Regions from separate parts of the Bacillus arachidis genome, predicted to be linked through region 4. Evidence: predicted binding sites of a transcription regulator. Region 4 holds the regulator's gene; each other region holds the start of a gene.

Region 1 (4,130 bases), 1.3 Mb from region 4:
CATTAGAGTATGATTTACGTGTGATCGTTTGTGTACCAGAGAAATTTAGCATTGAAAAACAAGAGTTAATGAAAGCTCTCGGTGCAACGGTTGTGCATACACCAACTGAACAAGGGATGACAGGTGCAATTGCAAAGGCAAAAGAATTAGTAAAAGAAATTCCAAACTCATACTCTCCAAGTCAATTTGCAAATGATGCAAATCCACGTGCTTATTTCAAAACATTAGGTCCGGAGCTGTGGGAAGAGTTGGGTGGAGAGATTAACATATTTGTGGCAGGTGCAGGTACTGGTGGTACATTTATGGGAACTGCCTCCTATTTAAAAGAGCAAAATCGTGAAATTAAAACGGTGATTGTGGAACCAGAAGGATCTATTTTAAATGGTGGTGAAGCAGGTTCACATGAAACAGAAGGAATCGGTCTTGAATTTATTCCACCATTTTTAAAATCATCATATTTCGATGAAATTCATACCATTTCTGATCGAAATGCATTCAGGCGTGTGAAAGAATTAGCGCAGAAAGAAGGCCTTCTTGTTGGCAGTTCTTCGGGAGCAGCATTTCATGCAAGCTTATTAGAGGCTGAAAAGGCAAAACCAGGTACAAATATTGTAACGATTTTTCCAGATAGCAGTGAGCGTTACTTAAGTAAAGATATATACAAAGGGTGGGAATGAAAATGAGAGCAAAAACAAAGTTAATTCATGGTATTCGCATAGGAGAACCTTCAACTGGATCTGTAAACGTACCGATTTATCAAACAAGTACGTACAAACAAGAAGCAGTTGGAAAGCATCAAGGATACGAATATTCACGTACAGGAAACCCGACACGTGCAGCGCTAGAAGAAATGATTGCCGTATTAGAAAACGGTCATGCAGGGTTTGCTTTCGGTTCAGGAATGGCTGCGATTACAGCAACGATTATGTTATTCTCAAAAGGAGATCATGTCATTTTAACAGATGACGTATATGGCGGAACATATCGCGTAATTACAAAAGTATTGAATCGTTTCGGTATTGAACATACATTTGTAGATACAACAAATTTAGATGAAGTAGCAGAAGCAATTCTTCCGAATACGAAAGCAATTTATGTAGAAACGCCAACAAATCCACTATTAAAAATTACAGATATTAAGCAAATTTCTATATTGGCAAAAGAAAAAGGTTTATTAACAATTATTGATAACACATTCATGACGCCTTACTGGCAGTCACCAATCTCTTTAGGTGCAGATATTGTACTTCACAGTGCAACGAAATATTTAGGTGGACATAGTGACGTTGTTGCTGGATTAGTTGTTGTAAATAGCGCGCAATTAGCAGAAGACCTTCATTTCGTTCAAAACTCAACAGGGGGCATTCTTGGACCACAAGACAGTTTCTTACTACTTCGTGGTTTAAAAACATTAGGAGTCCGTATGGAAGAACATGAAACAAATTCACGCGCGATTGCTGGGTTTTTAAATAATCATCCAAAAGTTAATAAAGTATACTATCCAGGCCTTGGATCACATCCAAATCATGCATTAGCAACTGAACAAGCGAATGGATACGGTGCAATTATTTCATTTGATGTAGATAGTGAAGAAACGCTAAATAAAGTACTTGAGAAACTGCAGTATTTTACACTTGCTGAAAGTTTAGGGGCAGTAGAAAGCTTAATTTCTATTCCAGCACAAATGACTCACGCATCTATCCCAGCAGATCGCCGTAAAGAATTAGGAATTACGGATACATTAATTCGTATATCTGTGGGTATTGAAGATGGTGAAGATCTAATTGAAGATTTAGCGCAAGCATTAGCATAATAAAAAGCACTGCTAAAAAAAGGCAGTGCTTTTTAAAAAAATAATTTGTGAAACTTTTCACAAATTAGACACACACAATTAAAAATATTTCGTGTATAGTAAAATCATGAAATGATGCTTCACACATAGACTTGTGAAATATTTCACAAACAATGGAATTCATGTAGGGAAAGTAATTCTATTTTTTTATGCTAAATGGGACTTTTAGAGACCCTGAGGGACAATTAAAGTCCATATAGCGGAATTGGAGGAATTCACATGGTAGTCAAAGAGAAAGTTGTAAATGAAATGCAAGAAGTAACAGAAATGATTGATACGTTGGTAAAGAACGGTCAGGCAGCTTTACAAGCATTAGAGGATTTTACACAAGAGCAAATTGACAACATTGTACATGAAATGGCACTTGCGGGTGTAGATCAACATATGCCACTTGCAAAAATGGCTGTTGAAGAAACCGGGCGTGGTGTATATGAAGACAAATGCATCAAAAATATATTTGCCACTGAATATATTTGGCATAGTATGAAAAAAGACAAAACAGTAGGAATCATTCATGAGGATCCTCATGAAGAAGTGATCGAAATTGCAGAGCCAGTCGGTGTAGTTGCTGGGGTAACACCAGTAACGAATCCAACTTCGACAACGATGTTTAAAGCGTTAATCGCAATGAAAACAAGAAATCCAATTATTTTCGCATTTCATCCTTCTGCACAAAATTGTTCGATTGCAGCAGCAAAAACGTTACGTGATGCGGCAGTGAAGGCGGGGGCACCAAAGAATTGTATCCAATGGATCAAAAAACCTTCTGTTGAGGCAACAAAGCAATTAATGAATCATGAAGGGGTTGCGCTTGTGTTAGCAACTGGGGGTGCAGGAATGGTGAAATCAGCATATTCTACTGGTAAACCAGCTCTTGGCGTAGGACCAGGAAACGTACCTTGTTATATAGAGAAATCAGCGCATGTAAAACGTGCTGTAAATGATTTGATTTTATCAAAAACTTTTGATAACGGTATGATTTGTGCTTCTGAACAAGCGATCATTGTAGACAAAGAAATTTACAATGATGTGAAAGAAGAAATGATAGCAAATAATTGTTACTTTGTGACAGAAGATGAGCGTAAAAAATTAGAGAAGCTTGTTATTAATGAAAATACATGTGCAGTAAATAGTGATATCGTCGGAAAATCAGCGTATTATATTGCAGCATTAGTCGGAATTACAGTGCCAGAAGATACAAAAATGCTCGTTGCTGAAATTAAAGGTGTAGGTGCTGATTATCCACTATCTCGTGAGAAATTAAGTCCAGTACTTGCTTGTGTAAAAGCAAATTCACTTGAAGAAGGATTCACATATTGCGAGGGAATGTTAGAATTAGGCGGCTTAGGTCATTCAGCGGTTATTCATTCGACAAATAAAGAAGTGCAAAAACAATTTGGTTTACGTATGAAAGCGTGCCGTCTCATTGTAAACGCACCGTCATCACAAGGTGGAATTGGTGATATATATAATGCATTTATTCCATCACTCACACTTGGATGTGGTTCATATGGAAAGAACTCAGTTTCTCAAAACGTAACGGCAACGCATCTATTAAATATAAAAAGACTTGCAAGTAGAAAAAAGAATTTGCAGTGGTTCAAATTACCACCTAAAATTTATTTTGAAAAACATGCGACAGGGTATTTAGCAAATATGCCAAATATTTCACGCGCATTTATTGTAACGGATCCTGGAATGGTCGAGCTTGGTTATGTGGATACAGTAACGCACTATTTACGTAAACATACAAATGATGTGAAGGTGGAGGTATTCTTTGAAGTAGAGCCAGATCCATCAGATGAAACTGTATTTAAAGGTGCTGAAATGATGAGGAGTTTCAAGCCAGATGTGATTATCGCCCTTGGTGGTGGATCGGCAATGGATGCAGCAAAAGGAATGTGGCTCTTCTATGAGCATCCAGAAACAACATTCTTTGGAATAAAGCAAAAGTTTTTAGATATAAGAAAACGTACATGTAAATATCCGAAGCTTGGGAACAAAGCGCAGTTTGTTGCGATTCCAACAACATCAGGAACAGGGTCAGAAGTGACGCCATTTGCGGTTATTACAGATAAGAAGAATAATATAAAATATCCGTTAGCTGATTATGAATTAACGCCAGATGTAGCGATTGTCGATCCGCAATTTGTCATGACAGTGCCACCGCATGTAACTGCAGACACTGGCATGGATGTATTAACGCATGCAATTGAAGCATACGTGTCTATTATGGCAAATGATTATACAGATGGTTTAGCATTAAAAGCGATTGATC
Region 2 (4,130 bases), 970 kb from region 4:
TCTCGAACGTTGGATACGAAGGTAGCCAGCCAAGGCGAGCAGCTAACACATTGTAATCACCGTGATGTTGATAGCGTGAGTTACCGACAACTGGCGATGCTAAATGTCCGACTGGTGTATCTTCATAACGCCATTGATCTGTTACGAAATAGAAGAAGGATGTACCGTTTTGTAGTTTCGGCGGACCTTGCCAGTCTTTTGCCATTGCGATAGTTTGCCAACCTTCTGCTGGTCGTAGCTTTTCTTGCCCAACATAATGCGCCCAACCACCGCCGTTTACACCTTGTGCACCAACGAGAAGAACAAGGTTTAGAACCGCACGGTAAATCGTATCAGAGTTAAACCAATGGTTAATACCAGCGCCGACAATAATCATCGAGCGACCGTTTGTATCAACGGCATTTTGAGCAAACTCGCGAGCGATTTGAATAATAAGTTCTCGCTTTACTCCAGTCATTTTTTCTTGCCATGCTGGTGTAAATGGAACATCATCATTGAAATCTTTCGGTTCCTGCCCGCCAAGTCCGCGATTAACACCGTAGTTTGCTAACGTTAAGTCGTACACGGTTGTAACGAAAACGTCGCCTTCTTCTGTAGTGATTTTTTTCACTGGAATTGTTCGTTCTAATACTTTGTTTCCATCATCAGAGAAGTAGGGGATCTGCACAGTTCTCACTGCATCTTCCATACCAAGTAAGGAAAGACGTGGATCAATTTTTTCGCCTGTTTGTTCATCTTCTAAACGCAAGTTCCATTTCTTTTCATTATCCCAACGTGAACCCATTGTGCCATGAGGTGTTGCGAAATCTTTCGTGTTATCGTTCCAAAGAACAGGTTTCCATTCGCCAAGTTTTGTTTCACGGCCGATATCATTCGCATTTAAGAAACGATCTGCAACGAATTGGTCTCCTTGTTGTTTGAGTGTGACAAAGAATGGGAAATCAGTATATTGTTTTGCGTAATTTGTGAAGTATTCCACTTGTTTATCTACGTAAAACTCTTGTAGGATGACGTGCCCCATTGCCATCGCAAGTGCACCGTCTGTACCTTGTTTTACGCTAATCCAGTCATCAGCAAATTTTGTGGATTCCGCAAAGTCAGGGCTTACGGAAACAACTTTCGTTCCTTTATAGCGCACCTCTGCTAAGAAGTGGGCATCTGGTGTTCTTGTCATTGGTACGTTTGAACCCCAAGTCATAATGTAACCTGAGTTATACCAATCACTACTTTCTGGTACGTCGGTTTGATCACCCCAAATTTGCGGGGAAGCTGGTGGCAAATCAGCGTACCAATCGTAGAAGCTAAGCATCGGTCCACCCATAAGCTGCATAAAGCGACTACCAGCAGCATGGCTCAGCATTGACATGGCTGGAATTGGTGAGAAACCAACGTTTCGGTCTGGACCGTACTTGATTACTGTATAAAGTAAAGAAGCGGCAACAAGTTGTAATACTTCATCCCAATTTGCACGGATGAATCCACCTTTACCACGTGCCTGCTTGTAAGTATGTGCTTTTTCAGGGTTTTCTACGATACTTTTCCAAGCGTCTAATGGTGATTTATGATTTTGTAGCTCCTCTTGCCACATATTCCAAAGAACACCGCGTACATATGGATATTTCACGCGAAGCGGACTATAGATGTACCAAGAAAAACTTGCTCCACGCGGACATCCCCTTGGTTCGAAGTCTGGCATATCAGGACCAGTGGATGGGTAGTTAAGTTCTTGACCTTCCCAAGTCACAATTCCATCTTTTACGTAAATATTCCAACTACAAGAGCCAGTACAGTTAACGCCGTGTGTAGAGCGGATTACTTTATCGTGTTGCCATCGTTTTCTATACACATTTTCCCATTCGCGATCTTCGTATGTTTCTTGTGTATGATTATCGTTATAGCGATCTATTGGAGAAAAATATTTTAAACGTTTCATTAATGCTGAAGGTTTCTTTTTCATACTGTTCACTCCTTTATTGCGTCTCTCTTGCTTACTTTCACTATAAGAGAGCGTGCAAAACAGAGATGTGATATCTATCACAGTTCAACAGATTGTCAAAAAATCAGATTCGTAACATTTTATGGGAAAGGTGTGATATTTTACACATCACAAAATGTAGGTTTTTTGTAGAATCAAGGAGAAAGAAAAAAGAGTAGCATCTCAAATAGAGAGGCTACTCAATACTACAAATAGAGGCAGGACAATCTTCACAAGCAATTTCACATTTTAAAAATTGCAAATTATGAATCGTAATCTTTCCCTTATGAATAGAAATAATTCCTTGTTTTTTTAAATCATTTAACATACGGTTTACACTTTCACGTGAGGTTGCACAGAAATTCGCAAGCTCTTGGTTTGTTAAAGGTAGATCGATAAGAATGCCATTCTCTTTTAATATGCCATAACTGTTTGTCATGCGAATAAGTGTAGAGTAAAGAGCTCCTTTTTTTCCATGTAACACTAAATCACGAAATTTTGTTTGCATTCTTCGTAAATGTTCACTAATCCATTTCATAAATTCAAATGCGAGAGCAGGTTTTTGAAGCAATGCCTTTTCTAAAGCATCCCGTTTAATGACGCCAACCTCAACATCCTCGAGGCATTTCGAATTCAATAAATATTTTGCATTCTCCGTAAATAATGTTAATTCTCCAATAATATCGTGTTTCGAACAAATGCGAAGTGTTAACTCTTGGCCATCAGCGCTAATTTTACTAATTTGTACTTTTCCAGAGTGAATAATATAGAGTTCTTTCGCTTCCACGCCTTCTTGGAAAATATAATGTCCTTTATTAATCTGTGCTTTATATTCAACAGATGCAAGGAGTTCTTTTAAATCGTTTGATAATGCCGTACGGTTTGTCACAGCAATCACCTTTCTTTTTAAAGCAGTCTACTTCTTATTGTGGATGTAAACATGGTGAAAATGCAAGAAATTTCTTTTTATTTATAAGTGATAAAGTGATTTTTAGCTGTGAACAAATTTGCCTTTCATGCGGAAAAAAGAGTGTCTTTTGTAGACACTCTTTTACATTACTTAATCCATTCAACAATCGTATCCATTGATTGACGAGTTTTATCATGTTTCGGTTCTTCTGCGCGATAACCGAAAGCAACTAGAACAGAAACACCGAATGATTCATCTGAAAGAATACCTTCTTCCTTTAAAACAGCTTCTACTTTTTCTTTATTGAACCCTTCAATAGGACAAGAATCAATGCCGATTTGGGCAGCGGCAGTCATCATATTTCCGAGAGCGATATAGGTTTGTCTAGAAGCCCAATCAAACATGGCACGGTCGCTTTCTAGTAATTGAAAATCAGACTCTTGAAATTCTTTATAAAAACCACGTTTCATCGTTATCACTTCTTCAGGGAGGTGTTGAATGTTTTTCATAAAGTTAGAAATATAGGATGAGTTATAAATCATCTCTTCTTTTTTACGAGCTAATATAATGACAAAGTGACTTGCTGTTGGTAATTGTTTTTGTGCACCCCATGCTACAGGGAGTAGTTTGTTGCGCAATTCTTGGTTTTGAATGACAACAAATCTCCAAGGCTCGAAGCCGAATGAACTTGGAGAAAGACGACCAGTTTCTAAAATAAAATGAAAATCCTCATCAGGGATTTTTTTATTTACATCAAATTCTTTACATGCATGTCTAAATTGATACGCTTTTAAAATTTCTTCTTTTGTAGGTTTCATTTAAACAACCACCTTTTTTAATTTACTTTTTTATAGTAAGTTGATTACAAAATTGATTCTACAATAGTACAATGAATGATGTAAGTACGCACATTTTTAGCATATAGTATCAATTTGTATACTAATGGAGAGTGAAAATATGGAACAGAAACATATAAATCGTTGTTCAGTAGAAGTAACGCTTGATGTAATCGGTGGAAAATGGAAAGGCGTTATTTTGTTTCATTTGATGAATGCTGAAGAGATACGCTTTAATCAATTTTTAAGATTGATGCCTGGTATTACACAACGCATGTTAACAAGGCAGCTTAGAGAGCTCGAGGCTGCAGGTGTCATTCACCGTGAGGTATATAAAGAAGTTCCACCAAAAGTGGAGTATTCTTTAACGAAATTCGGAAAATCTCTTACACCAATTATTACTCTTATG
Region 3 (4,130 bases), 730 kb from region 4:
TGCTCTTTTTAGCGCAATGTAAATGATATAAGAAACAGCTACTGGAATTACAATGTAAGTGATAACCATCGCTGGTACAACATCAAATCCTTGGCTGGAAATTAAATTAATTGGTGCAATCAAAGAACTTAATCCAAGACCTGCAATTTCTTTACCTGCTTCCAAGTGAAAAATTAGTGCAGATACAGGACCCACAATGGCGCTGGCAACGACAGTTGGGACGAGAATCATTGGATTTTTAGTAATGTTCGGCAACTGTACTTTCGGAGTACAAAGCGCTTGTGCTAAAATACCACCCAAATTGTTTTCTTTTGCTGAGATAACAGAGAATCCGATAAATTGAGCTACACATCCTGCAAGTGCTGCACCGCCTGCAACACCGTCTAGGCTAAGCGCAATTGCTAAAGCAGCTGATGATGCTGGAGAAATAAGTAATAGTCCCCAAACAACTGAAAGTACAATAGAAGCAATAAATGGGCTACCAGCTGAGCTATCTTTAATAAACGCTCCAACTATATTTAAAACAGGGCTAATATTTTGGGCTAACCAAATACCAACTATGCCTGAGCCTAGTATTGCCACAAATGGAACGAGCATCATATCTAAAGCAGTTTTCCCGCTTAATCGTTTACCGATATAAACCGCTAGAGTTGCTGTTAATAATGCACCGATCGGTTCACCAGTTTTAATGATTAGACCAGCTTCAGTAATCGAAATCGATCCTGCCCCAATAGCCCCGGCAACCATCGCTGAGAAAATGACAAGTCCGTTTGCTCCAAGCATGAAAGCAATCCCTGCTCCAATTGCTGGTGCCATAAGTGATTTCGCGACAACACCAATTGTAATTAACATCGGAATATCAACAATTCTTCCTATATTTTCTATCAGTAAACCAATTCCAAGTGATACGAAAATACCTTGTGCAATTCCGGCAGAACCTTTAAAAACACGAGACATTATATAGTCCTTCATCTGTTTCACCTTCTCCTAGTTTAGTAACCGATTGTTTTCATATAGTCACGTAAAATATCATTTGATTGTGCAAATCGGCTTTCCTCGGCTTCTGTTAAGTTTAGTTCAACGACTTCTTTCACACCATCTCTTGTAATAATTGCTGGTACACCTGTGCAAATATTATATTCACCATACTCACCATCTAAAATGGCTGAAACAGCGATTACACAATGATCATCATTAAAGATAGAGCGTGCGATATAAGCTAGTGAATTCCCAATACCGTAATAAGTAGTTCCTTTACGTTTATAAATTTCCCAACCAGCTTTAGCAGTTTTCTCAACAATTTCATCTAAATCAATTTCGCCGAAACGCTCTTTTTGTTCATCTAAAATTTGCAAGATTGGTTTCCCGCCGACTGTAACATGAGACCAAGCAACCATTTGAGAGTCACCATGCTCACCTAATGAATAACCGTGAATACTACGAGGATCCACTTCAAGCATTTCAGATAAAATTGTTCTCAAGCGTGAAGAGTCTAAAGATGTTCCTGTACCAACCACACGGTTTCTTGGTAAACCAGACACTTTCCAAACTTGATAAGTAATAATATCAACTGGATTTGATGCGATTAAGAAGATGCCATCAAATCCACTTGCCATTACACCTTCTACAACACTTTCCATAATCTTCGCGCTTGCTCCTAAAGTATCCAAGCGACTTTGTCCTGGTTTTGGAGCTGGACCTGCTGTAATAATAACAATGTCCATATCTTTGCAGTCTTCATAAGTACCTGCATATACTTTTGTTCTTGTATTTGTAAAGTTAATGCAGTGTGATAAATCCATCGCTTCTCCAACTGCACGTTCATAATTTATATCAATTAATGCTAGTTCTTCACAGATACCTTGATTCACAATTGAATATGCGCAGCTTGATCCAACTAATCCAGTGCCAATAATTGCGATTTTTCTTGTGTTTCTATTCATAAGAACCTCTCCTAAATCATTATGTAATGTTTTTGTTCTTTACACTTTTTATTATAGAGATTCGCACTATAGAAACCATGGATACTTTGTGAAATATTGAACAATCTTTTTGTACTTTTTGTGACATACCCTAAAAAATTTTCGTCATATTTGTTACAACTAGAAAAATATTTCACACATATGTATTGATATATACAAATACGAAAAAGCGAGTGAATGATCATCTGATATTCACTCGCTTTTTCGTATTTTATTATTGTGCATTTAGCTGACTTTTCAATTGCTGAACAACCATTGGATTCGCAGGAGCAGCTGGTTGATAATAATTTTTTTGCTTCGCATATTCATATACCTTACGTTGCCTTAATTCATCTTGATTTCGAATGTGAATCAACGTTTGATGTAACTGTGCGTTATCCGATTGCGCTATGTAATTCGCATAACCCGTTAAACTAGCATTTAACTCCGCTAAATAATCGTTCACCATATCTTTTTCATTCATAGTCTATACACTCCTAACCTAAAAAGGACATTAATTGTTGTCTTGTATTTCTTGCCGCTTGTGCATCTTGCTGTAGCATTTGCTTCAATTGAGGATCTGTACACTGCTGCGCATACTGATCTAATTTATTCGCAACTGTCGCATGCCCTCCAATAATATGACGTAAATTTTCAAGCTCAAGCTCTGTTAAATTTGGCATAATAAAACCCTTCCTTTCTTTGTTCATTCACCATTTAGTATCTATTAATTTTGGGATTGTATGCATGTGAAGTGATGACATAAAATGATGATTCACTAAAAAAAGATGAATGATCACATTCACCTTTTACTTAAAAAATCATAGTCATTTTAGCAAGCTTTTCTTACAAAGATAGTATTGTAAGAACACTTTATCCGAAGTTGATTTAGATGATCGTGTTTATGCGTATATTGATACGATTAATCCAGATATCGATTTTATACAGCGATTACTCACAAAAAAATCCGACAGCCCTTATAGGGTTGCCGGATTCTCAAAACAATTAAACTGTATAACGCTCATCCTCTAATACTTTCGCAGCAATTTCACGCTTCTTCGGAATTACGTTAAGCGGTGTATGACGAGTTAATTTGCGAAGCGCTGATAACATCATGCGCAGCATATCACCGTTTTCAACTGCGATAATTGTTTCTTTCGCATCTGCTTCAATTTGGTTGAAAGCTTCTTGGCAGAATACTTCAGTGTATAATACTTTTTGTTTATTCTTTTCAAGACCAGTTGCTTTGATTGCTTTTTCTGTACGAAGAACAGCAGACTCCATTGCGTATAAATTGTTTACGATATCTGCAATGTTAACAAGAACTTCTTGTTCTTTATCTAATGCTTTACCGTATTTTTGGGCAGCTAATCCAGCTACCATTAAGCCGATTTTCTTCGCGTTATTTACTAAATATTTTTGAAGTGCTAATGGCTCATCGCCTACTTCTTCTGGCATCATCATCATTAACTCTTCTTGTAATTTTTGTGCCTTTTGAAGAAGCGGTAATTCACCTTTCATTGCTTTACGTAAGAACGTACCTGGTACGATTAAGCGGTTAATTTCGTTCGTACCTTCGAAAATACGGTTAATACGAGAGTCGCGGTACATTCTTTCAATTTCGTACTCTGCCATAAATCCGTAACCACCATGAATTTGAACACCTTCGTCTACTACGTAGTCTAATACTTCAGAACCGAATACTTTATTTAAAGAGCACTCAATTGCATATTCAGCAATTGAAGCTGCAACAGCTTTGCCGTCTTTTACTTCTTCTTCTGATAATGTGCTCATACGGCTTTCAAATAAACCAACTGTACGATATACAGAGCTTTCCGCCGCATAAATTTTCGCTGCCATGTTCGCAAGCTTTTCTTGAATTAATGGGAAACGAGCGATCGGTTGTTTAAACTGTTGACGCTGATTTGCATATTGTGCAGAAATTTCTAGTGCACGTTTTGAAGAACCAACTGTACCAACACCTAATTTATAACGACCGATATTTAAAATGTTAAACGCAATGATATGCCCCTTACCAATTTCACCAAGTACATTTTCTTTCGGCACTAATGCATCTTCTAAAATTAGCGTACGAGTTGAAGAACATTTAATTCCCATTTTCTTTTCTTCAGGGCTTGTAGATACACCTGGATATTCTTTCTCAACGAT
Region 4 (4,130 bases):
CACTTTCACGTAAAATCAAGTAGTCTGTACCTTCATATTTCACTTCAGTACCTGCATATTTCGAGAAGATGATAAGATCACCTGCTGCTACCTCTAAAGCAACACGCTCACCATTTTCAAGCACTCGACCAGTACCTACTGCAATAACTTTACCCTCTTGTGGTTTTTCTTTTGCAGTGTCTGGTAATACAATACCACTTGCTGTTTTTTCTTCTGCTTGAACAAGCTCAATTACAACGCGATCACCTAATGGCTTTAGCATGAACAATTACCTCCTCATTTGTCTATGTAAATTTTCTTTATTAGCACTCAAGTTCCCCGAGTGCTAACACACTTATAATAATAAATAATCTAATTTTCTTTTGCAAGTAAAAAAATCATAATTTTTTCGCAAATTGTGATATAAACTTTTTCTATGCAACAATAACAGAAATAATTCTAAAAAAGCCTTTTGTATATGAATCAGCTTTTCCACTTACCGTATGTTACAATATGAAAGATGCCATAAGTTATTTTCTCTATAGGTACAGCTTTTTCCTGTCTCCTATTTCACTTTCGATGAAAGATTTACAAAAAAATAATAATAGAGACCGTTATTATGTATCCATGGCTGGATACTTACATGTTATCCTGCCTTATCTCATAAACTAGAGTTAGAAAGGATGGTTAACCAATTTGAAAAAACAATATTGGTGGATTATAGTTACATATATTCTGATGCAATTATCAGGTATCATCGGATTACCGCTTCTTGCAAAAACCGGATTTTATAATAATAGCGGTTTAACACGAGATGAAAAAATACAAATCATGACTGGTCATTGGGCAATTATTAGCTTTTTCATTGCGCTATGTGTTGTCCTTTGGCTATTACGAACAGATATTCGCGAAAGCCGTTTCGACACAACACGTTCCAGTGTTCCTGCCACAATTGGTTGGATTTTTATTGGTTTCTTTTTAGCTTTCTTTTCTCAAACAATTGCAGGCACAATCGAAATGCGTTTATTAGGCATTAAACCTGGTTCTGAAAACACAGCTCGCTTAATGGAAATTGCAAGAACTACTCCTTGGTTCCTTATTGTTATATCGATAATGGGGCCCATTTTAGAGGAAATTGTCTTTAGAAAAATTTTATTTGGTACATTGTATAAGAGATTCAACTTCTTTATCGCTGCTATTATTAGCTCACTTGTATTCGCAGCAATTCACTTTGATTTTACACATCTATTGGTATACACTGCTATGGGGCTTGTATTCGCCTTTTTATATGTAAAAACAAAACGCATTATCGTTCCTATTATGGCACATGTTGCAATGAATACGATGGTTGCATTAGCTCAAGTTATGATAAGTAACGAACAAATACAGGAAATGATTAAAGAAGCAGAAAAAATGCAAGGATTTATCGGAGGATTTTAAATATGAGAAATTCACCATTGTTCATGGCAGCACTGTATTTCCTTCTTGGGTGCGTCTTTACACGTTTCGCAATTACGAACGTTACAGATACAATCTGGAACTTTGGGACACTGCTGTTTGCTGCTATGGCAACAATTGACTTTAATTTGGCGCTTCGACTTATCTTAGTCAAATTTACAAAGAAAAAGCCACAATAAAACGCAGAGGGAATCCCTCTGCGTTTTATTGTGGATAATTTTTCAAAAAATAAACTAGTGTTTGTAATTCTACAGCTAAATCAATATGATGAATTCTTATATTTTCTGAAACATTTAATCGTGCTGGTGTAAAATTTAAAATTCCGTGTATATTTGTTTCGGCCAATCGATCTGCTACAGCTTGTGCAACGGTAGCGGGTACTGTTAATATTGCCACTTGTATATCACTTGTTAGATGCTCTTCTAATTCATCTAAATGATATACAGGAATTCCTCCGATTTCTTTTCCAACTTTCTCTTCATTGACATCAAAAGCCATTTCAATCTTTGTATTATTATTTTTCGTGAAATTGTAATGTAAGAAAGCGGTCCCTAAATTACCTACTCCAATAAGTGCTACACGTGTTATATCATCTTGATCGAGCGTTTCACGGAAAAATGATAGTAAATAATTCACATTATATCCGTATCCCTTTTTTCCTAACGCTCCAAAATATGAAAAGTCTCTTCGAATCGTTGCTGAGTCTACTTTGACAGCTTCACTCAATTCCGCTGATGAAACACGTTGCTTACCAGAAAGAGATAAGTTTTGGATAAATCGATAGTATAGAGGCAATCGTTTGGCAGTGGCCTGTGGAATCTTTTGCTGATCCATGTAACCTCTCCTCTCTTCCTATCTTTGTTCATATGATTGAAACAAATACAGAAGTTTAGCACTTATGACTTTCCTTGTATAATAGAGAGAAGACTTCTCTCTTTATTTTAAACTATACACTATTTTTAGTATGATTGAGAAATATAAACATGGCAAAGTTAAGAAATTATTTGAGGTGAAAACATTGATTTTATTACAAGTGAATGGGCTTTCAAAATTATACGGTGCTGAAACAATTCTTGCAAACATTAAATTGGAGGTTCAAACAAGAGATCGTATTGCACTCGTTGGTCGAAATGGTGCTGGAAAATCTACATTGTTAAAAATAATCGCTGGAGAGTTATCTCATGATGGCGGTGAAATGATAAAACCAAAAGATGTTTCAATTGGTTATTTGGCTCAAAATACCGGTCTTGAAACTTCCTTAACAATTTGGGATGAAATGCTCACTGTCTTTACACATCTACAGCAAATGGAGACAAAACTTCGAAGGTTAGAACAGGAAATGGGTAAAGAAGAGAACTTTTCAAATGCTACTTCGTACGAAAGATTACTCGCTGATTATGATCAATTGCAGTTAGACTACAAAGATCAGGGCGGTTATCAATATGAAGCTGATATTCGCTCCATTTTGAGTGGACTCGGTTTTCCAGTTGAAACACATCAAACAACGATTTCTACGTTAAGTGGTGGCCAAAAAACAAGACTTGCTCTTGGGAAACTACTATTAACCAAACCAGATTTACTCATCTTGGACGAACCGACAAACCATTTAGATATCGATACATTAACATGGCTTGAACAATATTTACAAGGCTACCCTGGAGCTATTTTAATCGTTTCTCATGATCGCTACTTTTTAGACAAGCTTGTCACACAAGTATATGAAATTTCTAATAAGGAAAGCAGACGATATGTTGGTAACTACAGTAAATATTTAGACTTAAAAGCCGCACTATATGAACAGGAAATGAAGCGTTACGAAAAACAACAAGAGGAAATTGCTAAGCTAGAAGACTTTGTCCAAAAAAACATTGCTCGTGCATCTACAACAAAACGTGCACAAAGTCGTCAGAAACAATTAGATCGAATGGAATTACTAACCAGGCCATTAAGTGACTCTAAGTCTGCATCCTTCCACTTTGATATCGAAAAGCAAAGCGGAAACGACGTATTACAAGTAAAAGATGTTTCAATTGGATATGACGAAGAACCGATTATTGGGCATGTAAATATGCGTTTGACCCGAGGGGATAGTGTCGCACTAGTCGGTCCAAACGGTATCGGAAAATCTACATTATTAAAATCGATTGTGAATAAATTGAAGGCGTTAAGCGGTGAAATTTCTTTCGGTTCAAATGTATCTATTGGATATTATGATCAAGAACAGGCAAACTTAACATCATCTAAGCGTGTTTTAAACGAACTATGGGACGATTATCCGTTAGAACCAGAAAAAGAAATTCGCACTATACTCGGTAACTTTTTATTCACAGGGGACGATGTATTAAAACCTGTATCTTCCTTAAGTGGTGGCCAAAAAGCTCGATTAGCTCTAGCAAAATTGATGATGCAAAAATCTAATTTACTGATTCTCGATGAGCCAACAAATCATCTTGATTTAAATAGTAAAGAGATTTTAGAAAATGCCTTGATTGATTATCCAGGAACTCTTTTATTCGTTTCTCATGATCGTTATTTTATTAACCGTGTCACAACTACAGTTGTTGAGTTATCAACAGATGGTGCACAAGAATATTTAGGTGACTATGACTACTATATTGAAAAGAAAAATGAAATGATTGAGCGTGCGGAATTCGAACAACAAGAAGAGGATACACCAATCCAAAAGAATATTG

Evidence for each region. The regulator Rex, encoded in region 4, represses fermentation and respiration genes when NADH is low (regulators of the CRP and FNR family bind a similar motif). The targets are predictions, from matches to a motif close to TTGTGAAATATTTCACAA.
Region 1: the regulator Rex is predicted to act here: its motif matches at 1,945-1,962, upstream of adhE (bifunctional acetaldehyde-CoA/alcohol dehydrogenase).
Region 2: the regulator Rex is predicted to act here: its motif matches at 2,088-2,105, upstream of QRY57_RS23240 (nitrate reductase subunit alpha).
Region 3: the regulator Rex is predicted to act here: its motif matches at 2,030-2,047, upstream of QRY57_RS24655 (L-lactate dehydrogenase).

Annotation. Positions count from the first base shown of each region.
Region 1 covers NZ_CP127376.1:3,855,162-3,859,291, reverse strand. Annotated here, with positions in the region: gene QRY57_RS21565 (O-acetylserine dependent cystathionine beta-synthase) at 1-677, shown strand, start outside; gene QRY57_RS21560 (bifunctional cystathionine gamma-lyase/homocysteine desulfhydrase) at 680-1,813, shown strand; gene adhE (bifunctional acetaldehyde-CoA/alcohol dehydrogenase) at 2,072-4,130, shown strand, end outside.
Region 2 covers NZ_CP127376.1:4,197,612-4,201,741, reverse strand. Annotated here, with positions in the region: gene QRY57_RS23240 (nitrate reductase subunit alpha) at 1-1,957, opposite strand, end outside; gene QRY57_RS23235 (Crp/Fnr family transcriptional regulator) at 2,172-2,864, opposite strand; gene QRY57_RS23230 (NAD(P)H-dependent oxidoreductase) at 3,032-3,703, opposite strand; gene QRY57_RS23225 (winged helix-turn-helix transcriptional regulator) at 3,843-4,130, shown strand, end outside.
Region 3 covers NZ_CP127376.1:4,441,993-4,446,122, forward strand. Annotated here, with positions in the region: gene QRY57_RS24650 (PTS sugar transporter subunit IIC) at 1-972, opposite strand, end outside; gene QRY57_RS24655 (L-lactate dehydrogenase) at 993-1,943, opposite strand; gene QRY57_RS24660 (spore coat protein) at 2,197-2,445, opposite strand; gene QRY57_RS24665 (hypothetical protein) at 2,459-2,644, opposite strand; gene QRY57_RS24670 (acyl-CoA dehydrogenase FadE) at 2,967-4,130, opposite strand, start outside.
Region 4 covers NZ_CP127376.1:256,432-260,561, reverse strand. Annotated here, with positions in the region: gene groES (co-chaperone GroES) at 1-262, opposite strand, end outside; gene QRY57_RS03145 (CPBP family intramembrane glutamic endopeptidase) at 676-1,419, shown strand; gene QRY57_RS03140 (YdiK family protein) at 1,422-1,616, shown strand; gene QRY57_RS03135 (redox-sensing transcriptional repressor Rex) at 1,642-2,271, opposite strand; gene QRY57_RS03130 (ABC-F family ATP-binding cassette domain-containing protein) at 2,456-4,130, shown strand, end outside.